Regions from separate parts of the Comamonas thiooxydans genome, predicted to be linked through region 2. Evidence: riboswitches for the same ligand, from Rfam matches in the RefSeq annotation. Region 2 holds a riboswitch; each other region holds the start of a gene.
The links. A riboswitch is a leader RNA that binds a small molecule or an ion and turns the genes downstream of it on or off. The one in region 2 is predicted to bind cobalamin.

Region 1: another riboswitch for cobalamin. It lies ahead of CTR2_RS10440 (nitrite reductase); the one in region 2 lies ahead of CTR2_RS16050 (ABC transporter substrate-binding protein).
Region 3: another riboswitch for cobalamin. It lies ahead of CTR2_RS10485 (TonB-dependent receptor); the one in region 2 lies ahead of CTR2_RS16050 (ABC transporter substrate-binding protein).
Region 4: another riboswitch for cobalamin. It lies ahead of CTR2_RS10220 (TonB-dependent receptor domain-containing protein); the one in region 2 lies ahead of CTR2_RS16050 (ABC transporter substrate-binding protein).

The regions. Positions count from the first base shown of each region.
Region 1 covers NZ_AP026738.1:2,257,650-2,263,635, reverse strand. The annotation lists gene cobN (cobaltochelatase subunit CobN) at 1-1,601, shown strand, start outside; gene CTR2_RS10450 (magnesium chelatase ATPase subunit I) at 1,598-2,800, shown strand; gene CTR2_RS10445 (vWA domain-containing protein) at 2,878-3,465, shown strand; cobalamin riboswitch at 3,640-3,878, shown strand; gene CTR2_RS10440 (nitrite reductase) at 4,008-5,348, shown strand; gene CTR2_RS10435 (precorrin-8X methylmutase) at 5,332-5,961, shown strand; gene cobI (precorrin-2 C(20)-methyltransferase) at 5,973-5,986, shown strand, end outside.
Region 2 covers NZ_AP026738.1:3,467,739-3,473,724, forward strand. The annotation lists gene CTR2_RS16030 (OprD family outer membrane porin) at 1-284, opposite strand, end outside; gene CTR2_RS16035 (pseudoazurin) at 294-770, opposite strand; gene CTR2_RS16040 (ABC transporter ATP-binding protein) at 767-1,570, opposite strand; gene CTR2_RS16045 (FecCD family ABC transporter permease) at 1,567-2,643, opposite strand; gene CTR2_RS16050 (ABC transporter substrate-binding protein) at 2,696-3,745, opposite strand; cobalamin riboswitch at 3,834-4,058, opposite strand; gene CTR2_RS16055 (GNAT family N-acetyltransferase) at 4,126-4,638, shown strand; gene CTR2_RS16060 (hypothetical protein) at 5,323-5,655, opposite strand; gene CTR2_RS16065 (hypothetical protein) at 5,686-5,986, opposite strand, start outside.
Region 3 covers NZ_AP026738.1:2,269,718-2,275,703, reverse strand. The annotation lists gene CTR2_RS10505 (LysE/ArgO family amino acid transporter) at 1-133, opposite strand, end outside; gene CTR2_RS10500 (HTH-type transcriptional regulator ArgP) at 225-1,145, shown strand; gene CTR2_RS10495 (hypothetical protein) at 1,147-1,476, opposite strand; gene CTR2_RS10490 (DUF2721 domain-containing protein) at 1,491-1,985, opposite strand; cobalamin riboswitch at 2,247-2,489, shown strand; gene CTR2_RS10485 (TonB-dependent receptor) at 2,647-4,779, shown strand; gene CTR2_RS10480 (ABC transporter substrate-binding protein) at 4,850-5,911, shown strand; gene CTR2_RS10475 (FecCD family ABC transporter permease) at 5,908-5,986, shown strand, end outside.
Region 4 covers NZ_AP026738.1:2,207,893-2,213,878, reverse strand. The annotation lists gene CTR2_RS10225 (cobyrinic acid a,c-diamide synthase CobB) at 1-280, opposite strand, end outside; gene CTR2_RS10220 (TonB-dependent receptor domain-containing protein) at 287-2,197, opposite strand; cobalamin riboswitch at 2,266-2,506, opposite strand; gene CTR2_RS10215 (hypothetical protein) at 2,748-2,957, shown strand; gene CTR2_RS10210 (cell division protein ZapA) at 2,998-3,378, shown strand; gene CTR2_RS10205 (thermonuclease family protein) at 3,790-4,275, shown strand; gene CTR2_RS10200 (hypothetical protein) at 4,524-4,940, opposite strand; gene CTR2_RS10195 (MFS transporter) at 5,166-5,986, opposite strand, start outside.

The DNA.
Region 1 (5,986 bases), 1.2 Mb from region 2:
GCAGCGAGCAGGGCCTGCTCAACGCACTGGCAGCCGACCTGCTGCCGGACATGGACTGGAACCCGCTGGACATGGATGCCGCCGCGCCCTGGAACGGCCCGCGCCCGGCCGCGCTGCAGCAGCAGGATGCCGGTGCCTGGCGCCACGGCGGCGACACGCGCGAGCGGCTCGAGCTGCTGGCCCTGCAGGTCATTGCCCGGCCCGAACTGGCCCGCGACTGGCCGCACACACTACGAGTGCTGACGCGCATAGAGCAGCAGATTGCACCGTCACTGGACGCCTGCGGCCCGCAGGAGCTACTGCAGTTCTCGCGCGCACTGCAAGGGCGCTTTGTGCCGCCCGGGCCCAGCGGCTCGCCCTCGCGCGGGCGCTGCGACACCTTGCCCACAGGGCGCAACTTCTACACCGTGGACACCCGCGCCATCCCCACCCAGACCGCCTGGGCGCTGGGACAGCAGTCCGCGCAGCGCCTGCTGGAGCGCTATCTGCAGGAGCACGGCGAATATCCGCAGGCCATCGGTCTTTCCGTCTGGGGAACAGCCACCATGCGTACCGGCGGTGACGATATCGCCCAGGCCTTTGCCCTGATCGGGGTTCGCCCCAAATGGGCAGCCGGCAGCCAGCGCGTGACCGACTTTGAAGTCATTCCCGCCGTGGGGCTGCGTCGCCCGCGCGTCGACGTGACGCTGCGCATCAGCGGCTTTTTCCGCGATGCCTTTCCCAATGTGGTGCAGATGTTCGATGCCGCGGTGCGTGCCGTGGCCGAGCTCGATGAGGACGCCGAGGACAACCCCATCCGCGCGCGCGTGCTGCGAGATACGCAGGCAGCCATGGATCAGGGCCTGATCGCCGAAACGGCCCGCGAACAGGCGCTGTGGCGCGTTTTCGGAGCGCCCACCGGCAGCTACGGCGCCAGCATGCACGAGATGCTGCGCACCGGCCAGTGGACCGATGCTGGCGATTTTGCACGCCACTATCTGCACTGGGGTGCCTATGCCTACGGCCAGCAGGCCGATGGCGTGCCGGCCCGCGCCGCACTGGAGCGGCGACTGCAGGCACTCGATGTGGTGCTGCAGAACCAGGACAGCCGCGAGCATGACCTGCTGGACTCCAGCGAGTACTACCAGCATCAGGGCGGCATGGTGGCGGCCGTTCGGCACCTCGGCGGCAGCGACCCTGCCGTCTATCATGGCGACCACGGCAATCCTCAGTCTGCCAGGATTCGCTCCCTGGCCGAGGAGATAGGCCGTGTGGTGCGCGCCCGCGTCACCAACCCAAAGTGGATTGCGGGTGCCATGCGCCACGGCTACAAGGGCGGCTTCGAGATGGCGGCGACGGTGGACTATCTGTTCGGCTTCGATGCCACCACCGCGCTGGTATCGGACCAGCATTACGCCATGGTCACCCAGGCCTATGTGGAAGATGAGAGCGTGCGCCAGTTTCTGCGCCAGCACAATCCACAGGCGCTGGGCGATATCGTTTCGCGCCTGCTGGAAGCCATAGACCGCGGCATGTGGGAGAAGCCCGGCGAGCACCGCCAGAGCCTGCTGGCCCAGATGCTGGAGCACGAAGAATTCATGGAAGGACAACTTTCCCAATGAGCCCGAACCACGATCCGGCACCCGTATTCCCACTCTCTGCCATACAGGGGCAGCCCACCCTGGTACAGGCCCTGCTGCTGGCCGCGATAGAGCCGCAGCTGGGCGGCGTGCTGATTCGAGGTCCGCGCGGCACGGCCAAGTCCACGGCGGCCCGTGCACTGGCGGATCTGCTGGCGCCTGCGCCTTTCGTCACCCTGCCGCTAGGCGCCTCCATCGAGCATGTGACCGGCAGTCTGGACCTGTCCAAGGCGCTCTCGGGCCACGAAGTGGGCTTCGCTCCGGGTCTGATCGCCAAGGCGCACGAGGGCGTGCTCTATGTCGATGAAATCAATCTGCTGCCCGATGCCATCGTCGATGTGCTGCTTGACGTGGCGGCCTCCGGCATCAATCGCATAGAGCGCGACGGGATCTCGCACAGCCATGCCGCGCGCTTTGTGCTGATCGGCACCATGAACCCCGAGGAAGGCATGCTGCGACCGCAGCTGCTGGACCGGCTGGGCCTTTGCGTGCAACTGGACAATGCCAATGATCCGCAACTGCGCAGCAGCATTGTCAAGGCCAGGCTGAGTTTTGATCAGGACCCTCAGGGCTTTGCCCGATCTTGTGCAACCGAGCAACAGAAGATTCGCCAGCGGCTGGTGCAGGCCCGCAGCCGTTGCCTCAATCCATCGGAGCTGGCATGGAGCGATGCCGTCCACGAGGCCGTGGCCCTGCAGTGCATTGCCGCCCAGGTCGACGGGCTGCGTGCCGACCTGGTCATGCTGCGCGCTGCACGCGCCCTGGCGGCCTGGCAAGGCAGTCAGCGCATTACGCCCGCACATGTGTCCGAAGTCGCGCCACTGGTGCTGCTGCATCGCTCCAGCCAGTCCGATCCTGGCAGCGCCAGTCAGCCCCGGCAGACACCGGCCAGCACACCGCCACCCACGCCCGCTGCGCCATCCGACACGGACAGCAAAGACCGCGCAGAGCCCGGCACCCAGGCGCCAGCGTCTCATTCACCGGCCACCCGCGAGCCCGGCGCCACGAACTCCTTGCCTCAAGACACAGGCCCGGGCCTCGAACAGCCGCCTGCCGGCTGGGGACAGGCTCAAGCCGTGAGCAGCGTCGTCTTCGAGCCTCAACAGGCCGACGCCATGGCACAGGCAGCCCTGGAGGCCCTGGCCGCAAAAAAAGCCCGAGCCTCCGGTCCGCTGCGCTGAGCGCCGGCCGGGGGCAAGTCGGCTTCGAAAACCATGGCCCGGCCCTGGCCAGCCATGCTGTACCCAGCGTCCACAAGATGCCAGGGGCATCAATTGACTGGACCGCCACCCTGCGCCAGCGCCAGGGGCTGCCACTGGCACCCGCACATCTACGCTGGCGCCAGCCCGAGGGAGCGGTGCGCAGGCAACACCTGTTCCTGCTGGACTGCTCGGCCTCCATGGTGGAGAGCGGCGCGTTCGCCCAGGCCAAGGGCCTGCTGCTGCAGTGGCTACGCCGGGCTTATCTGCAACGCGAATCCGTGGCACTGCTCTGCTTCGGCGCAGGCCAGCTGCACTGGCTGCTGGAGCCCACGCGGGCGCCACGCTGGAATGCCGACCTGATCGAGCCGCTGCGCGGCGGTGGCGGCACGCCTCTGGCCCATGCCCTGCAGTCAGGCTGGCAGATGGCAGCCAGATACTCCCGGCAACCATCCTGCCTGTGGCTGATCAGCGACTTCCGCAGCCCCGATGTGCTGCAACTGGAGCACGGGCCTGTACCTGCCGTGGCACAGATTCTGGTGGACTGTGAAACTGCTGCGGGCCAGAACAGGCGTCTGTTTGGCGGTGCCGATCGGCTGGCAAAGGCCTGGCCGGATACTCTGCGACTGCCGTTGAAATTCAACTAAAAATCGCCTCCATCGCTTAACGGTAAAGCGCCAACAGCTATCTATTTTGATAACCATCTGACAGGGCATCATGCCGGCCAGCCGGCTCGCCTTATCGATATCCGGCAGCCGCACAGGCGGCAGGAAAGCTGCTGCCAGGCCGATGATTTGGGCCTGGTGCACCGGGTTATCGCGTAAGATCGCGCCACCACAGGTGCCTCATGGCGTGCTCTGCGCGCGGAGGTGAAACGAGAAGCAGGTGGATGGAGTCTCCATCAATCCTGCACTGCACCCGCAACGGTAATCAGAGATATGGCGATGCACGCTCTGGCCCACGGCCATGGCCGCCACTGCGAAAGCGGGAAGGCGCATCGACATGCCACCCTCAGGTGGGCTCTGTAAGTCCGGAGACCGGCCTGATGTGTACAAGGCGCAGCGGGATTGCATGTGGCTTGTGATATGCCGGCGCCTGCGCGCGGCTCATCACCTCTTCATTTCCCTCTGCACATTTTGTTTGTCTGGCCCGGGTATCGGCCAAACCGACCGTGGATGACCTATGTTGCATGGAATTTGCCAGTCAGATTTGTCCCAGCGGGCCGGCCGTGCCTTGGCCGCGTCGCCTGGAGCAGCGCTTGTCCAGCCCTGAGACCATCCAGATTCGTGGCTGGTGCCCCAGCACCTGGAAGCCCATGCAGGCACAGGACGGCTGGATCGTGCGCGTACGCCCTCGCTGCGCGTCCCTAAGCGCCGCTCAGTGGCTGGTACTGGCCGAGCTCGCACGCACCCATGCCTCGGGCCAGATCGAGTTGACCCGCCTCGGCAATCTGCAATTGCGCGGCGTGCACGAATCGGCCCTGCCTGCCTTGCGCACGGCGCTTGTTGTCTCGAGACTGGCCCCTGCCGATAAACAGGCAGATCTGGCGCCTGCCGTGCATTGCACTCCGTTCTATACAAGAGGAGATCGCACCCATGCACTGGCTCTGGCGCTTTCCGGTGCAGCGGCGCGTGACCTCAGTCCCCTGGCCTTGCAACAGCTGGGCATTCCGGCCCTGCCCGGCAAATTCGACATGCTGGTCGACGATCCGCAGTGCCATCTCCGAAACATGAGCTCCGACCTTCAGCTATGGGCCTGCGCCGATGGAGGCTATGGGCTTGCCCTGGGCCAATCGGACGACTGGTATGGCTTTGAGACTGCACCGGCTGCCGTGCAGGCAGCCATACAGATTGCCCTGTGGTTTGCCCGTGAGCGCAGCGCGCAGGCGGCAGGCCGATTGCGCGGCCTTGCCAAGTCCATCGACCTTCAGGCCTGCGGACTCGCCAAGGCCAGTCATAACCTTGAGCCCCGCACTCCGGACAGGAACGCTGCCAGGTCGTTGCGGCCCGGAGCACTCAACCCTCACGGCCTGCTGCTCGGCGCCCCGTTGGGGCGCCTGGACGCATGGGCCATGCAGAAGCTGGCGGCTCTCATGCCCGAACAAGCGGAGATCCGGGTCACGCCCTGGAAATCCTTGCTGCTGCCGAACAAGCACCTGGATTCACTGCCTGCCCGGCTCGATGCCAGGGACTGGATCAGCCAGTCTGCGGATGTGCGCCTGCGGGTCTCGGCCTGCACCGGCGCCCCCAACTGCCCTCAGGCCCATATCCCGGCCCAGCCCATGGCCTTGCAATTCGCCAGCTCACAGAAGGCGGACCGGCATCTTCATATCAGCGGCTGCGCCAAGCTCTGTGCCCTGCCTGCCGATGCGACAAATGTGGTGTTTGCCAGCCAGGACACAGCGGGCCAGATATGGCTGCACGCTAGCCCCGCCGAGGCACAACCGTCGACCCGGGCATCCATTCCCTATCGACCCCTGAACTCCGATCCTCACGATATACAGCAACAACTCAATGACCTACAACTATGAAAAGTGCGGTGAAGAGATTTACCGGCAATCGTTCAGCATCATCCGCCGCGAGGCCGATCTCAAGCGTTTCAACCCCGTGGAAGAGCGGGTCGCCTGCCGCATGATTCACGCAGCCGGCATGGTGGAGCTGGCCGCGCATATCCATTTCTCCCCGACCTTTGCGGAAGCCGCGGAAGCCGCGCTGCAGCGAGGAGCACCCGTGCTCTGCGATGCACGCATGGTCAGCGAGGGCATCACGCGCAAGCGCCTGTCGGCACAGAACCCCATCATCTGCACCCTGCAGGACCCGCGTGTGCCAGCGCTGGCCGCCGACATGGGCAACACCCGCAGCGCCGCAGCACTGGAGCTGTGGCGCGAGCATCTGGACGGCGCCGTGGTCGCCATCGGCAATGCGCCGACCGCCCTGTTTCATCTGCTCCATATGCTGCAGGACCCGGGCTGTCCGCGTCCGGCCGCCATCGTCGGCTGCCCGGTCGGATTTGTGGGAGCAGCGGAGTCCAAGGACGCGCTGCGCGAATGGGGGCAGATTCCGTTTGCCATCGTGCAAGGGCGCCTAGGCGGCTCCGCCATCACGGTTGCCGCCATCAACGCGCTGGCAACCACGGTGGAGTAGGAAGAGTCACCATGAATCACGGAAA
Region 2 (5,986 bases):
GCTGATTCGCGAGCAAGGGTCTGGCCCCTTTGCCAACTGGTAGCACGAAAACTGCTGCCTTTTTGATAGTCGAGCTGCTCGACAAGCACCCGGTTTTGCATATTGAGTGCGCTACCTTCGACAAAGCCCTTGGCATCATCTTGTGCACCGGCAATTGCAGCACCGCTTGCGCACAGCAGTGTTGCGCTCAGCGTATAGAGATGAAAAGGACAGACTCTCATCAGATTCATTTGTGGAGGCAGGCGCAAGCACGATGCGCCTGAACGCGTTGATATCGGACTCATGACACTGAATTACCGAGCAGCAGTTGCTTTAGCGCGCGCAACAATATCTTGGAAGCGCTGCTTGGCTTGTTCGGGCACGTCGTCCGGCACGGAGAGCTTGGACAACGAGCTGTCGCCGACCTGGATCAGCATCACCATGCCCATCGCATAGTGGGGCTGACACTTGACTCCATACAGACCAGGCTCGGTCATGGTGACCGTGATTTCCTGATTCGTCTTGCCCCTGAAAGGCGTTGCCCCTGCCGGTGCCATACCTGTGACGGACACTGCATCGTGACCGCTGCTGGTCGCCAGAAATTTGACGCTGTCACCAGGTGCGATCTTGACGAACTCGGGCTCGTACACCATGGCTCCATGGGGGCCTCGGTTGAGCATTTTGATTTCTATCGTTTCTGCAGCAACCGGAGGCGCGGTACAAATGCACAGCAGCAAGGCTGCATAGCGGGCAGAGTTAAGAACGGGCATACCGGGAACTTTCTGATTCAAAGACTTGGCATTGGCTGGAAGCGCAGAACGCGGCAGCCATCCTGCGGATCGATCAAGGTGCGAACTTGGACTTGAAAGACTTGCTCCAGCAAATCCGGGCTCATCACTTCATGAGGTGCGCCCAGCTGAATCAACTGGCCCTGATGCATGACGGCCAGCCGGTCGCAGACCATGGCTTGATTGAGGTCGTGCAACGCGACGACCTTGGTGATTGGAAGACGCTGGATCAACTGCAACAGTGACAGCTGTTGATGGACGTCCAGATGATTGCAGGGCTCATCCAGCAGCAACAGGCGCGGTTGCTGCGCCAGAGCCCTGGCAATGTGTGCCCTTTGGCGCTCCCCGCCTGACAAGGTGCTCCAGTTGCTGTTTGCCTTGGAGAGTAGTCCGACGTCGCGCAACGCATCTCGGACAATCGATCGATCAACGCTCGACAGGGGGTCAATGGCTGATAGCCAGGGAGTACGCCCCAGCTCCACCGCCTCGGTCACACTGATGGCATCCGCAGTATCGGCAGTCTGTGCCACAAAAGCCAGTTGGCGCGCCACCATACGACGAGGCAACTGATGCAGTCGCTGGCCCTCCAGCAGAACCTCCCCGGAGTTGGGTTTAAGCACGCCTGACAATAGACGCAGCAGACTGGATTTTCCAGAGCCGTTCGGCCCAATCAACCCCAGCATTTCACCCGGACGCACCTGCAAGCAGACCTGCTGAACGATTGGGGTACCTCGGATCTTCCAGCTGATCTCCCGCGCTTCTATGGCCGCCGTATTCTTCGGCTTGTCAAAGGCCTCTTTCATGAGCGACCTTTCTGGCTCCTGAGCAGGATGCAGGCGAACACAGGCGCACCGACCAGAGCGGTAATCACACCAATGGGCAGAACCTGTCCCCCGATCAGGGTACGTGAGACCACGTCGGCAGCAATCAGGAAGATGGCTCCAATCACTGCACTGACGGGGATCAGGCGTCGATGGCGCACGCCCACAATCAGGCGTGCCGAGTGAGGGATAACCAACCCGACGAAGCCGATAGCTCCGACGATCGAAACCATCACCGCAGTCATCAACGCTGCAGCCAGCAGCAAAGTCAGCTGCACGCGGCGCACCGGTACCCCAAGCGCCGCAGCGGACTCGCTGCCGAAGGCAAATGCGTCGAGAGAACGGGCATGTAGCAGGCACACCAGTACGCCAGCTACGGCCACCGAGGCCGTCAGAGCGGTGTCTGGCCAGCGCACACCGCTCAAATTGCCAAGCAGCCAAAACATGATGCCGCGCGCCTGCTCTGCGCTTCCGGATTTGGTGATGATCAACGAGGTCAGTGCATTGAACAGCTGCGAGCCGGCAATGCCGGCCAGCACAATCTGGCCGCCGTTGCGCAACCCCCCATCGCCGGCGGCATGGGCTAACAGTGCCACCAAGGCAAATGCGCACACCGCGCCGAAAAAGGCTCCCGTGGTCATCGATATGAAGCCGGCCCCCAGACCGGCCACCGAAACCAGCACGGCCCCTGTGGACGCGCCTGCAGAGATACCGAGCAGATATGGCTCCGCCAAGGCATTTCGCAGCAACGACTGCAAGATAACGCCGGAGACTGCCAGGCCAGCCCCGCAACTGGCGGCGACCAAGGCTCGCGTCAGCCGGTAATTCCAGACGATCCCCGCGTTGATCGGATCTATCGGATAGCTGGTCCCAAGCAGCCGGTTGGTGAGCACCTCATACACAATGCGGGCCGAGATATCGGTCTCACCTATGGCTATGCCCAAAACAATGGCCAGCAAGAGCATGGCCGCTGCGGCTATCGTCAGCAGGACTGCGCGCAGGAACTGGCTGGCCGGCATGGCTGGCCAAGTTGAAGTCAGCGTAGAGGTATTCATGCCACTGCGATTGGGATATCGCACCTGAAGCGCGACATCCGCTGTGCTCGGCTTATTTGGAGAGGCCTTCGATTTTCAGCACCGCACTGGCAATCTGCTCCATGCCATCCACCTGGCGGATGGAGCCTTGCAGGGCGTCAGCGTCCACAATCACGATGCGACCGTTCTTGACGGCATCCATATGCTGGGTGACAGGGTCCTTCTTGAGAAAGTCCAGCTTCTTCTGGTAATCGTCGGCAGGAAAGCGGCGGCGATCCATGCGGGCAATGATCAGGATCGAGGGGTTGGCCTTGGCAATGGTTTCCCAGCCCACCGTGGGCCATTCTTCTGCAGAGCCGACGACATTGCGCAAACCGAGCGTCTGCATCATGTAGCCTGCCACCCCGTTTTTACCAGCCATATAAGGGTCGGCTGCGAGATCAGCACTAGAGAACCACAGTGCTGCAGACAGGTTATTGAGCTTGGAGGATTTGACCTTGGCCACCGCCTGAGCCTGGCGTTTGCTCAAATCCTTGACCAGGCTCTCGCCTCGGGCTTCGACATCAAAGACCTGCGCCAACTGGCGGATGCTTTTGTACAAGGCCTTCACGTCGTAGCTGGCGGTACGTGTGCCGTCCGAGCCGACCAGATTATTTTTGCCTTCGCAATCCGCCGGCATGGCATAGGTGGCTATGTGGAGATCATGAAACTGCTCGCGGGTACCGACTACCCCATCCTTGCCCACCATCCATTCGAACTGCGACACCACCAAGGCAGGACGCTTGCCGATGACCGACTCAAAGCTGGGAATGTTGTCGGACAGGCGCGGCACCTTGTCATTGATGGCTTTGAAGCGGGGCTGTACCGGATTGAACCAGAGTGCGGTGCCCGCCACCTTGTCGCCCAGCCCGAGGGCATAAAGCATTTCGGTGCCTGCTTGACCGATGGTGACCACCGATGAGGGAGCTTTGTCGAGAGTGACTGTGTAGCTGCAGTTTTGCAGCTGCAAAGGATAGTCTGTCGCGTAAGCAGACCATGAGCAGGCGAGCAAGGCAGCGGCGGCAAGGCTTCGAAGCAGCATCGGATATCTCTCCAGAAGCGGCGGAAGCCCCCTGGAAGACATAGCAAGCCATGCGCCTGCAGCCTGCCTGAATCAGCAACGCGGTACCGGAGCGATGAAAATGCTCACTTCCCGGACACCCCGCCGGCAATGATTGGTTGGTACTCTGGCAGGTCTCCTGACTGGCAAATCATCGCTGGCCATCGCCTTCCCAAACATAGGTTCAGTGGCTGTGTGATGGTTGGCTCATTGCCTACAGTTGCGGGGGCAGTTCCATTTCATGGGCCGGTGTCAAAGAGCACCTGACCCTGGATTCCCTCATGCATTCGTGAGTGCGCATGCATGTTCTGGCGAAACCAAAGTTGCGGTAATGTAGCTGATTTTGTAGCAACAGTCCTAGGTCAAAGTGCCGAATGCGCTCAGATCTCCTATCTAAGTCCCGCATGAACAGCTTTTCTATCCAGCGTGTTGGCGAGTTGCACAAGGTTCAAGATTTTCTGCAAAAAGCACGCATTGCCATGTTCGCCGGGCGAGGCAACACGCTGGAAATTCCTCCGGACCTGCGCTATTTCGAAGAGACCTACCTCTCAGGCAGCGGTTGCATGTTGGCAGCGCTCGACTCCCAGCAAAGGGTACAGGCCACGATTGCTTGCCGGGACTACGACAGCAGATTTCCCCAACTGAACTTTCATCAGTTGAAGGTGGTTGAGCTAGTGCGCTTGTTTGTCGCCCCAGAGTTTCGACGATCCGGCGTGGGTGGTGCACTAGTGGATGCATTGAAGCTACATGCACAGGCTCAACAGGTGCAAGTGCTCTACCTCCACACACATCCCTTCTTGCCAGGGGCCGTCGAGTTCTGGCAGACCCAAGGCTTCGAGGTGATCGACCGCGAAGCAGATCCGCTATGGCAAACCATTCATATGCAACGTATGCTTGAAGTGCATAAAGAGGTCTGATCAGTTCCTTGGGCATTCCTGAAAGGGCTGTTTGCCAGGAGTTGAGTCAGATGTATATTCTTCACTGGCGCCGTTTACCCACGGGCCGGAAGTCCAGTCTTTATCCTCGCGCTCGAACCTACTCCCTCAGCCGCGCTACCAATTTCTTTGGGGCCACATCCGGCATTCGTGCTATTTTCCCGCACACGACTCAAGAGGTCTGGCATCTTTAGATTTTGGTCATTGTTGTAGATCCATGCAGACTGGCGCTAGCGTTTCAGTTCACCCTTGAAAATTGATGCGCCCGCCCGCGCCTAAATGTAGCTATTTGACTGCATATAGGGCGATGTGCTGCTATGAATAAAGCGATAGGCGTCCTACATCTCAGCCGCGTTCTGTGTACTGCACATCACTGAAAGCAGGTGGCACTGAGAAATCACCTCGAAATGCGTGTCAGCGTCGATCTCTGGGCGCAAGGCTTTATTTTGGTGCTGCTCTGAACAATCGCGTTGCACCAATGATTGTGGTGTGTTGTCTCATCCCGCTGTTCTCGCGTACAGGTCCTCTGTATGTGCGTTTATAAGTGGTGAGTGGCTACGTAACTGCACACCAAATATCAACAAGGGCGGCACGAAGCCGCCCTTGTTAGGTGAGTTGCGGTTAGCACTAATCGAGTGCTGTCGCCCTGTGATGCCTTTGACCAGTCTATTCGCTTGTCGGCACAAAAAACAGGTACTCACCTGGCCCCATCTGCGGGGTAATCGCATAGCCTTCGCATTGCCTGTCCTTGCATTTCACAGGTATGGCGCGGGGCCAGATCGTTGCTGCAGTAGGGTAACCAGGCAGGTACTGCGGTACATGCCACACTCCATAGTCACCCACTGGCTCGGCTTGCTGCATCCCTGTCGCACCTTGTTCACCGCTGCCAAAGACCTGGCGTTGAATGCTCAACGGTTCATTGATGGCTCTAGAGTCGGGTGCAGCCAAAGACGAAGCGCAGCATAGTGCAATCGCTAAAAGAGCTAGAGTCTTGCCCATAGCGGTCTCCTAGATTAGGAATCACGCCTGCTAGTTGTCGTACAGCTGTGCTGTACGTGGATCTTCCATCACAGAGGTGGCAGCCGCAGGTCGAGTGACTTCCGGTGCAAAACTTGACTGGGCCTCTGAAGGGGGCGCAGCAGGAGTTGGGCTACCTTGTGCCGAAGCATCCGGCCCGTAGTTGTTCCGACGCTCATCTGCGGTCATGGATTGCGGGCATTTCGACCCCGTGATCTCCAGTGCCACGCGAGCGGCAGGATCCATGCAGTCCATAGCCAGCGAGGCGGCCTTCATGCCCTTGTTCCAGAGCTCGCGGCTCATTTTCAGGCGC
Region 3 (5,986 bases), 1.2 Mb from region 2:
AGGCCTTCACATGTTCGCCCTGCACTGCCTGACGCAGCACATACAGGTTCTGTGCACCGATGGAAACAATGAGCGATGCGCACACCGTAAAGCCTGCAATCCAGGCGGAATAAAAATTAGTTGTCATGTCCATGAGCCGTTGACTCCTCCAAACCGGCCCGGATTCTTGCTCTGCAAAGCAATTAAGTAAAATTACATTTACTCAATCCAATGAAGAATTTCTAATGTTTGACTACGCGGGACTGGAAGCACTGGCAGCCGTATTGCGTGAGGGAAGCTTCGAGCGTGCGGCGCGCAAGCTGCATGTCACCCCTTCCGCCATCTCCCAGCGCATCAAGTTGCTGGAAGAACGCGTGGGCCAGGTGCTGGTGCTGCGCGGCACGCCTTGCACCGGAACGGAGGCTGGCCGCCGCCTGTGTCTGCATGTGGAGCAGGTGGCGCTGCTGGAAAACGATCTGCGCCGCAAGAACCCCGAGCTGGTCCCCGAAGGCCAAACCGCCCTGCCCACGCTGAAGCTGGCAGTCAATGCCGACTCCCTGTCGACCTGGTTCATGGATGCCATGGCGGCTTTCACGCAGGACGGCAATGAGTTGCTGGACATCAGCATTGACGACCAGGACCACACTGCCAAACGCATCAAGGAAGGCGAAGTCATGGCCGCCGTCACTGCCACAGGCTCGGCGATTGCGGGCTGCAACACCTGGCCGCTGGGTCGCATGCGCTATATCGCCGTGGCCAGCCCGGAGTTTGTGCAGCGTCACCTGGCCCAGGCCGAGTCGGACAGGGAGCTGGCCCAGATGCTGGCCAGGGCGCCCATGATGTACTATGGCCGCAAGGACAGCCTGCAGGACCAATGGCTGCATGGTCTGGGGCTGGACGGGCGGCGCAACAATGCGCGTCACTTTCTGCCCTCCAACCAGGGCTACACCCGTGCCGTGGAACTGGGCATGGGCTGGGGCATGCACCCGGCCCAGCTGATCACCCCGCAGCTGGCCAGTGGCGATCTGATGGAACTGCTTCCGGGCAGGGATCTACACATCCCCATGTACTGGGCCCACACCCGCAATGCCCAGGCCAGCCTGCAGCGACTGACCGACTGCATCATCCATGCGGCAGCCGCCTGGCTGGAGCCCATACAGGACTAGCTCAGGCGACAGCAGACTTCTTCAGGCCGTAATAGAACACCCAGGCTGCCGCCAGGTACAGAAAGGGATAAAGCGCCAGATAAGGCCCCAGATGCAGATAGGCCGACCACCGGTCGGCCGCAAAAAAGCTTGCATACACCAAGGCCGCAAGCAATGCCCCGCTGCCCGTCAGCAGCCCGGCATAGGCCAGCAAGGTGGCCAGGCGCAAGCCCGGCCTGCCGCGCTCGACCAGCCGCAACCGGCCCGAACGCAGCTGCACGGGAATCTGATAGAGGCGAACGAGTGCCATCAGGAAGACGATGGGCACCAGGATCAGAGGCAGGAAAAACATGTCTCGCAGCGCAATCAGGGGCGATGCTCGGACTCCACATGGCGCACTGCCGCCCTGGCCTGGGTGAGCATATGAAAGTCCAGAATGCGTGTCGCCATGATGGTCTCCCAGAGGAAGCAGCACAGCGCCAGCACAAAGGCCAGCACCCCCAGCAGAAAGCTGAACACGGCATAGCCATGGCCGTTGACGCCGTAGGCCTGGCCCACGAACAGCAGCACGATGGTCAGCCCTATGCACATGCCGCACAACGTCAGCAGTGCAATGGAGACGTTGGCCAGCCGCCCGCGCTCGCGCAGAAAATGCAGCTCCTTGAGGTGGCGGGCGATCAGATCGTGATCGTCCAGGGTGCGCAGGCTTTCCTCCAGCTTGCGGGCCCGGTCAATGATGCGGGCCAGCCGCCCCGCTACGGAGCCAATCATGCCGGCCACGGCAGTCAGGAAAAAAACCGGCGCAACAGCGAGCTGAATGCTGTGGGTGACGGTCTGCGCGTCGATGGACCAGATGCTCATGGTGTCCTCAGAATCGGGGGGCTTTCTCAGCCTCTATTTTTATGCACAAATGTCAGCTCAGTTTTGACTAGATTCACTCAAAAAACAGCCATGACTGTTTTTCTACTGCGACAGATGTTTGACGGCAATTGGCATGCCTGCCGCAATGCCGATGCTGGCCCTGTGTCTGTCCTTGTCGCCATGGATCCCGCCTCGTAGTCACTGCCGATGGCCAGTGCTATATAATTTTTCGCGAACGATCTTTCAGACTGCGGTCTGCCAAGCTTGTTCAACGTAGCAGGTGCCCGATGTTTCATCGGGTTAAACGGGAACAAGGTTCAAAGCCTTGGCTGCCCCCGCAACGGTAAGCAGATCAATCCACTTCACGGCTTTTGCACCTGCAAGAGTCAGTCACTGGCGTTCTACGTGGCCTCTTCAAGAGGTGCGCGGCAGCGCTGGGAAGACGAAGTGGCATGCCTCGCGCAATCTGCCAGCCCGGATACCGGCCTGTTAAGCGCTGACCGTCCGGGTGCAATTCCGGCAGTCGGCATTTGCAACGACCGTCTGCGGGGAGCAGCGTGACGGCAGCTGATTGGCGACAGGCGCGCACACCCAGGCGCACTCCGGACGCCGGTCATGGTCTCGTCACATGCATGCAGGCTGGTCAGTTCTCGCTGACGACATGAAATCTTTCGCCCTGCCTGCTGCCCTGATCGGCTTGGCACCTGCCTTGACCTTGGCCGCAGAACCTTCGGCCAACAGCTCAAGCCCCTCCACTTTCTCCTCGGCAGCACAACTGCCCACCGTACAGGTCACGGACAACGCCCCTGGCGGACTGGGTCTGTCGCAGCCAACAACATCGGGCAGCCGGACCGGCATCGCCACCCGCGACCTGCCCGCCAGCCTCGACTATGTGGACGAGCAGACCTGGCAGGAGCGCGGTGACAGCCGAATGGCCGACATCATCGGCCGCACCGTGGGCATGACGCCACTGTCTGCAACCAGCTACAGCAGCCTGTCCTTCAGCACGCGCGGCTTCACCGGCACCAACTCGGTGGGCATCGCCGAAGACGGCGTGCGCCTGAGCGTGGCCTCGTCGACCACGCCCTACCCTGCCAACAGCTGGGGCTATGAGCGCGTGGAAGTGCTGCGCGGCCCTGCCTCCATCGTCTATGGCACGGGTACCGTGGGCGCCACGGCCAATGTGGTGCGCAAGCAGCCCAGCAAGGAGACGGTGCGCGAAGTACTGGTCGGGGCCGGCTCGCACGGTACGGCCAAGCTTGGTCTGGGCATGGGCGGCGCACTGAGCGACACGCTGAGCTACCGCCTGGATGCCTATGGCCACCACACAAATGGCGAGCACGACATGAGCCGCGCCAGCGGCGGCAAGCTGATGAGCACGCTGCGCTGGCAACCCACGGCGGCCCTGCGCATGGAACTGCTGGCCGATGTCAGCGACGAAAAACCTGCACGCTATTTCGGCACGCCCACCATGAACGGTGCCATCGTGCCCGAGCTGCTGGGACGCAACTTCAACACCGCTGACAGCGATATCCGCATCAAGGACAAGCGCGTGCGCGCCCGTGTCCAGTACCAGGTCAACGACTGGCTGAGCGTGAGCAACGAGCTCTACCATTTCAAGGCCGACCGCTACTGGCGCAACATCGAAGCCTATAGCTACAACCCCAGCAAGCAGCAAGTGACGCTGGGTGACTATCTGGAGCTGGCCCACGATCTGGCCCAGACCGGCAATCGGCTGGAAACTACCATCCAGGCCGGTGCACACAAAGTAGTAGCGGGCTGGGAGGTAAGCCGCGCCCGGTTCAACTTTGCACGCAACGACTATGCGGGCAGCGCGACCATCGGCGTGAACGAGCCCTCGCTGGGCTACTGGCCCAATACTTCGCCCATGCTGCCAAGTTATCGCACTCAGGCCACCACGCATGACTTCTATGCCGAGGATGCCTGGACGCTGAGCGACAAATGGCTGCTGCTGGCCGGCATACGCCGCGCCCTCACGGACTTTGAGCGCAATGACCTGGTGGGCAGCGGCTCCTTCGACAAACGTCTGAACGGAACGGCCTGGCGCCTGGGTCTGACGCACAAGCTCAGTGCCCAGACCAGCCTCTACGGCCAGCTATCCCAAGGCCATGACCCCGTCACCAATGTGCTGACCCTGAACCTGGGCAACAGCCCCTTCAAGCTGACCACGGCACGCCAGATTGAGCTGGGCCTGAAGCAGCAGTTCGCCCAGGGCCAGGGCGAATGGACGGCCGCTGCCTATCGCATCGAGAAGAAAGACATCATCACGCGCGACCCGAACAACGCTTTGCTGTCCGTGCAAGGCGGCAAGCAAAGCTCGCAGGGGCTGGAGCTGAGCGCGGTGATGCGCCTGTCACCCAACTGGCGCCTTGAGGGTAATTACGCCTTTGTCGACGCCAAGTATGACCAACTGATCGAAGCCGGTGGCGCCGACCGCTCCGGCAAGCGTCCCACCAACGTGGCGCGCAACACCGCCAATCTGTGGGCCCACTACACCACCCACAACACCCTGGGCCGCTGGCAGGCATCGCTGGGCGCACGTGCAGTGGGCAGCCGCTTTGCGGACAACGCCAACACCGCGCGCAGTGGCGGCTACACCGTCTGGGATGCTGCACTGAGCTGGCGTCCCCAGCCGCACAGCACCTATCGACTGACGCTGCGCAACCTGACGGACAAGCTCTACACCTACTCGGCCGTCTCCAGCGCCAGGGCGGCACAGGCTTACCCGGGTGAGGGGCGGCGCGTCGATCTCACGGCCGAGTTCACGTTCTAAGTGCCATGCATCGCTTTGATATCAGTAGCTGCCTGCGCTTGTATTTTCTTGAGTTCAGACACTTTCAGCCATGAAGTCCTTTAAGTACATTCGCCAGCAGCTCCTGTTACTGAAGCAACCACTATGGTTTGTCGCGATGCTGGCTTCGGCAGCAGCGCTCAGCGCCTGCGGCGAAAGCCATCAGGCCGGCAGCATCCCGCAAGCCTCAACCAGCAAGGCGGCAAAAACAGCGCTCACCATCGATGTCTGCACCCAGCCCGTGGTCTATGACAAAGTTCCGCAGCGTGCCGTGGTGCACGGCATCAATCTGCTGGAGATGTTTCTTGCCCTGGGCCTGCAGGACAGGCTTGTGGGCTATGGCGGTCTGCGCGACATCAGCCGCCTGCCCACCACCATGCAGCCGCTGCTGGCCGGCGTGCCCGATCTGTCCAGCCAGGGCATGAACCTGGAGACCCTGCTCAACGCCCAGCCGGACTTTGTCTTCAGCGGCTGGTCCTATGGCTTCAGACCCGGCCAGATCACTCCTGCCAGCCTCAAGGAGCTGGGCATTGCCAGCTATGTGCTCAGCGAATCCTGCATACGCCAGGTGGCTCGCGAGCGCGTTTCGCTGGAAGACACTTTCAACGACCTGCTCAACCTGGGCCGCATCTTTGACATCGAGGCACGCGCCCAGGCGCTGGTGGGCAAGCAGCGCGCCCAGCTGCAGCGCGTGACCGATGCCCTCCAGAACGTGAGCCACAAACCCAAGGTCTTTGTGTTTGACAGCGGCACAGACATCCCCGTCACCACGGGCCGCTATGCCATGCCCCAGGCCATGATCGAGGCCGCGGGCGCAACGAATATCTTTGACGATCTGGACAGCAGCTGGATGCGCGGCAACTGGGAAGACGTGATTGCCCGCGAACCGGACTGGATAGTCATCGTCGATAACGACAGGCCCGTGGCCGACGGCAAACGCCAGTTTCTACTGGCCAAGCCCGAGCTGGCCCACCTCAAGGCCATACGCGAGCAAAAGTTCGTGCTGCTGGAGTTTGCCGAGGCAACGCCAGGCCCGCGCAATGTCGCCGCCACCCAGCGCCTGGCCCATGCGCTGCACCCCGAGCAGATACCCGAGCAGGTGAGCGAGCCATGATGCAGACCGCCGAGCACCCAAGCAGTGCGGCTTCGGTCAGCGCCACCGCCAATGCTTTCTCGGCCCAGCGCCGTC
Region 4 (5,986 bases), 1.3 Mb from region 2:
GGTCGGCCTCCTGGGCCGCCTCATGCAGGCGCTGGCGCACATCCGCCTCGCCCGTCATCCACAAATCTACCGAATGCACGGGCGAACCACTTGCCAGCTCATGCCAGTAAGGGTCCAGAAAATCCGGCCCGCACTTGAACACGCGCACCTTGCGTCCCTGGCGCGCATGCAGGCGAGCCAGGGCTGCCGTGATGGTGGTCTTTCCCTGGCCGGAGGCCGGAGCACTGATCAAGAGCGCAGGACAGCGCAGCCCTGCTTCATGCATTGCGGTGACTGTCATGGCCTCTTACCTGGCTTCCCACTTCACCCCGATATAGCCGCTGCGGCCTTCGGTGGCATAGGTTCGGGCCAGCTCATAGCGCTTGTCAGCCAGATTGTTGATGCGCGCCACCAGGCTCCATTCACGTGTCAGCTGCTTTTGTGCACTCAGATTCCAGAGCGTGTAACCGCCCAGCACGGTCTTGTTGGCAGCATCGTCAAAGCGCTTTCCGGCGGCCTGCATTTCGGCGCCCAGCCTCCAGCCGGCCAGTGTGGTGTCGGCAGACAGATTGGCGTAACGCTTGGAGCGGCGAGCCAGTTGCAGATCCTTATCGGTATCGCGCGGATCCTGGAAGTCCACCGAACCTTGCAGATTCACCATGCCCAAGCGGGTGGTGGCGGCCAGGGTGATGCCTTCGTAACGGGCCTTGGCCACGTTGGCATAGCAGCCGCCGTATTGGCCGGTATTGCCCGCACAGGTGCCCGTCCCACCCACATAGTTGATGAGATTGGAGACATTGTTGCGATAAAGCGTGGCCGAGAAGCTGTCGCTGCCCTTGCCCCATTTCAGGCCCAGTTCCACATTGCGGCCTTTTTCGGGCGACAGGCTGGCATCGCCATATTGGCTGAAGCGCTGATAGAGCGTAGGTGCGCGAAAGGCAGTGCCGGCCGATGCGGTTGCGCGCCAGTTGGGCATGAACTCATAGCCATACGCAGCGCTGCCCGTGGTGTGGCCGCCGAACTCGCTGTCACGGTCATGACGGGCGTTGAGCTGCAGCGTGTGCTTGCCAGCATGCAGGCCATAGCCCAGTGCCAGTGCGTTCTGGGAGCGATTGCGGCTGCCGATATCCAGGCCGTTGTTGACCAGCTTGTCCTCACGGCGTTCCAGCGCGGCCGTCACAGTCTGCGCTCCCAACCGCCACTCGTTCTGGAACAGATAGCTGTGCAAGCGTGTGTCGGTTTCATAGACGCTGGGCTTGGTCTGGTAGAAATCGCGTGACTGCGTGTACTGAAGGCGCGTGCTGTACACATCGCTCCACTTGGCCAGCCAGTTCAGGCCGACCGCATTCATCTTGTAGATGCTGCGGTCGTCAGCCATGGGGCTGGTCTTGGAGACGGTGGCGTCATAACCCGCATTCATGTAGCTGGTCAGAGCCGTGGCTTCAACACGTTGATTGTTGTTGATCTGGTAGCCCACACGCCCGTTGAAGGCATTGTTGCGATAACCATCGGCATCGGGATTGAAGCCCGCAGAGGTCTTGGCATTGAAGCCGTTGCTGCTGGCATGCGAAACACCCAGGCTATAGTCCCAGCCCGCGACGCCGCCGCTGACGCCGGCCTGAGCCTTCACCGTGCCACGACTGCCCCAGCCCAGGCCCACATAGGGCTTGGCTTTGCCCTCGCCTTTTTTGGTGAAAATCTGCACCACGCCGCCGATGGCGTCAGAGCCGTAGACAGCCGCCGCCGGGCCTCGCAACACTTCAATTCGGTCGATCGCTTCCAGCGGAATATCCTGCCAGGAGGCCCCGCCCGTGGACTGAGAGTCCACGCGCACGCCATCGATATAGACGGCAGTGAAGCGCGTGTCGGCACCGCGCAGATAGACGCTGGTGGTCGAGCCAGCGCCGCCGTTGCGCACCATTTGCACACCCGGCAGACGCGAAAGCACATCGGCCACACCCACGGCACCCGCCGTTTCAATCGTTTCACGGCCCACCACCGACATATCGGCCACCAGATCGGACAAAGGCTGCTCGATGCGATTGGCGGTGACCACGGTTTCTTTCATCTGCACCGCATCGGCCTGTGCAGCTGACTGAGCCTGTGCGGCAAACGCCACTGCCAACGCAGATGCCAGAAGAGTGGGACGGAGAACAAACGATGCGCGTGCGCGCGAAGCCACCTGCGCCATGCGCAGGGACGAAGATTGCGGACTCATGGAAAGCACACTTGAATACGCCCACATCAGCCTACCCGCCGACATTGAGCAAACATACCTGCACAGAATGCAGGCAACCCATGTTGGCCGGTATCCGGGCTAGGCGAATCATCCTCTTGCCGGCCTTCCCAGCGCGCAGCGCCAGTGGCCATGGGGAAAAAGGCGGAATGCCACAGCATTCCATTCGCCGACCGTTGCGGGGGCAGCGCAGGTTCGGAGTGCCAGTGCGTCTGACCAGCCCCTCCCTGCTTCCCGTTGAACTGAGACCACAGAAAAGCAGTCTCGAGCACCAACAGGCGCCCATTGTAATGAGCGCCACGCGACGCGAATCCTTCATTCGAAGTAGCCTCGCGCGGTTCAGGTGACGATTTTTTACCTTAAACATGCGTTTGAGGCACACAGAACTTGTGCAGCACGCTACGATTTTGAGAGAAATATTGCAGTTTTACGATTGCGATAGTCAAGCAGCCTGTGCTCTGGCGCAAACTGCTGAATTTGCCTGCACATTTATACTCACCCACGGACTGCAAGACCTACAATGGCAGAGTCTATGACCACCCAGCCCTCTCTTGATCTCATTGCCGAGCGCGTAGAGCGTCTGCTGGTGCGCCACGAGGAACTGCAGCGCACCAACACCCTGCTCACCGATCAGGTCATCGCTCTGACGCAAGAGCGCGATTTGCTGCGTCTGCGCCTGCAGGCCGCACGTGCGCGCGTCGATGCATTGATCGAACGCCTGCCCGCCAACCAGGGAGAGTGACAGCCGTCACCCTCCATCACCAGACCCGCCACTGACGCCCATGAAGCAGATCGATGTGCAAATCATGCAGCAAAGCTATGTGCTGACCTGCCCCGATGGTCAAGAAGAACGTGTGCAGGAAGCCGTTCGCCGCGTGGACGACGCCATGACCCGCATCCGTGACAGCGGCAAAGTCCGCTCGCGCGAGCGTGTGGCAGTGCTGGCAGCCCTCAATATGGCTTTCGACGTGCTTGACCGCGATGCCCAGCAAGCCCTTATGGCCAACGCCCAGGCAGAAATGCAGACGCTTGCTCAGGAACAGTTCACGCCCCCCGAGGTCAATGAGGCTGCCCAGGCTGAGCTGCAGCGCCAGCAGGAGCTTGCCGAACAACTGGTGCTCAAGCTCGATCAGGCACTGGATGCTGACGCCAGGCTGCTCTGATCAGGTAACCTCAGCAGCAAAGCAGTCATGACCTCCGCGCGACTGCCAATACCCGTTAGAATAAAACCGTCTGCAAATCTGCCGGTTTTTATATTTCCTTGAACCAATGCTCAACGAGCATGGGCTTGATAAATCACCTATTGAGCGTGATCGTCTCGCGTCAGATGAACCCAACGATAGGTTGCTCTTGCCCACCTGAACCCCCGGTTCAGGATGACGAACCGGTGGCATTTGCAGACACCTTTACACACACAAGCTGTTGATTTGCTTGCTTTCCAGCCACGAAGACGGCCTGAAGAATCAAACAAAGCCGAGCAATCGCAGGCAATTGAAATCAACAACTTGTGCATCTATCTGGATTGATGATTGGCCCGCATTGCGGGCCTTTTTCTTGCCCAATAGACTGAAGCCATGCTTGCCGCTCCCCTTCTCTGCCTCGTCATCGGCATCTCCGACGGCCACACCCTGACCGTCCGCTGTGGTGAGCCTGGCGCTTATGAGCAGGTCACGGTCAGGCTGCAGAGCATCGATGCACCCGAGCGCAAGCAGCCATTCGGCGAGAGCGCCCGACAAGCATTGGCTGAGCTGACATTTCGTAAGGAAGCCGAACTGCGCTGCACCAAGACAGATCGGTACCAGCGACAGGTCTGCTCTGTTTGGGTAACGCCCGCATCAGCACCCAACGGGCCGCGCACGCTCGATGCTGGCCTGGCCATGATCACCCAAGGCATGGCCTGGTGGTACCGCGCCTGTGACCACGTGCAGTCTCCTCAGGCGCGTGGACAGTATGAGTTTGCCGAGCAAGAGGCCATAGCACGCAAAGTCGGGCTGTGGCGCGATCCTGATCCGGCTGCGCCTTGCAATCAGCGTACTCGCGCGGGTCTTTGCAAACCCTAAGTCGGTTGTCGCCCTGTCGGAGCAGATTGAGCTTTTCATGCCATTACCCGCTGAGCAGCGATGGTTGCTACTCATGACTACATTGCAACCTCTCGATCACAGGTCCAGTGCAGTCACCCGAGCCCTCGCACTGGGGTTGCTCCACTGACAGGTTTCACTGTGGCAATCAGTTGACGCCCTATGCACTCCCGAAAGTCCGCTATCACGTCGCTCAAACAAGAACTTGCGGCCTAAGCAGGCATGCGGTTTCACTCAAGGCCCGTTTTATTCTGGGTAAGAGAGAACAGCTTTCCGAGTGTCAGTTTTTCACTCCAAACATCAGCAAGACTGATGCCATACGTTTTCTTGAGCATCGATGCAAAAGTCTCAAGCTCTAAAGCATCCGGCATCCACTTGTATGGATACAGGCTGCGATAGATCCCCAAAAAAGTGTCTGCGGGCTCGAAAGACAGTTGTTTCTTTTCCGGGAATCCAAATGCACGAGTAAACATGCTTAGAAATGAGCGTATGTCATTCTTCGCTGCATGAGGAAATGCCCAATGCCACTTAACGCCCTGGCATCTACGACTCTGAAACGGCTCAGGCAATCTGCTTAGATTGCGTATCAGCCAAGCTGCCGCCACGCCAGTGCAGATCAAACCGATAGCCTTGGCTGAGACGAGCATGAGCAATGAACTCCCTTCAATTCAGAATTTCGGAGGGTTGTGCATCAGTATGCATACGGTACTCACTGAATCACATGCCTACTTCTGGCCGATAGTGTGAGCGCAAGCATGAACAAGGAAGCAAACACACCGATAGGTGAGCCAGATCGGACAGCTTAGCTTTCTTTTTCAGCCAGGTCCACGAAATAGTGCTACCGGCCAGGAGCAGTCGGTCAGAAATTCATATCAATCGACTGTTTCAGGGGCATCATGCATCACCAATGGCTGAGGCGCAGTTGAAGCCGTATTCCTGCGCTGTAGTTGATAAACGGCTAATGCTGCACCCAAGAAGACAAGACCATAGAGCGAAAAGAGCTGGTCCGGCTTCCAGCTGGCGTCAATGAGCTTGCCCGCTACCAGCGGCGAGACAATAGCGCCGATGCGTCCAACGCCGATTGCCCACCCGAGCCCTGTAACGCGCTGCGTCGCTGTGTAGATGTTTGGTGTCAACGCATAGAGGCCAGCCACGCATCCGTTGACAAACACGCCAATGGCCAAGGCCGTAGCGAATGCCATACCCAAGCTGCCAAGCAAGCTCACAAACGCGCACATCAATGCTGCGTTTATGACGAGGTAGAGCATGAGCACGCGGGACAGGCGGTACTTTGCTGCAAGAAAACCAATTAGCGAGGTACCGACAATGCCTCCTACATTGAGCAAAACACCACCAGTGATCCCTTGCTGATTGGACAATCCTGCTGTCACCAGCAACTTGGGCGTCCAGCTCATTACAAAGTAAAAGCCGAACATAACGATAAAAAAGGCGGCCCAGATCAGCAAGGTAGAGGTGACAAGTCCTGGTGCAAGCAAGCTGGCAACACGGCTCGTTCCTGCTGTTGCTGCCGACTGATTGAAAGCGGGCATTTGCGCCAGCGGCTCCAGCCCTACTTTCAATCGAATGATGTTCATTTTCCCAAGCGCATTGGAGGGACGCTTCGCAATCAGAAAATCCAACGATTCAGGCAACCACAAGAACATGACCGGCAGGGTTACCAGGGTCGCCACCC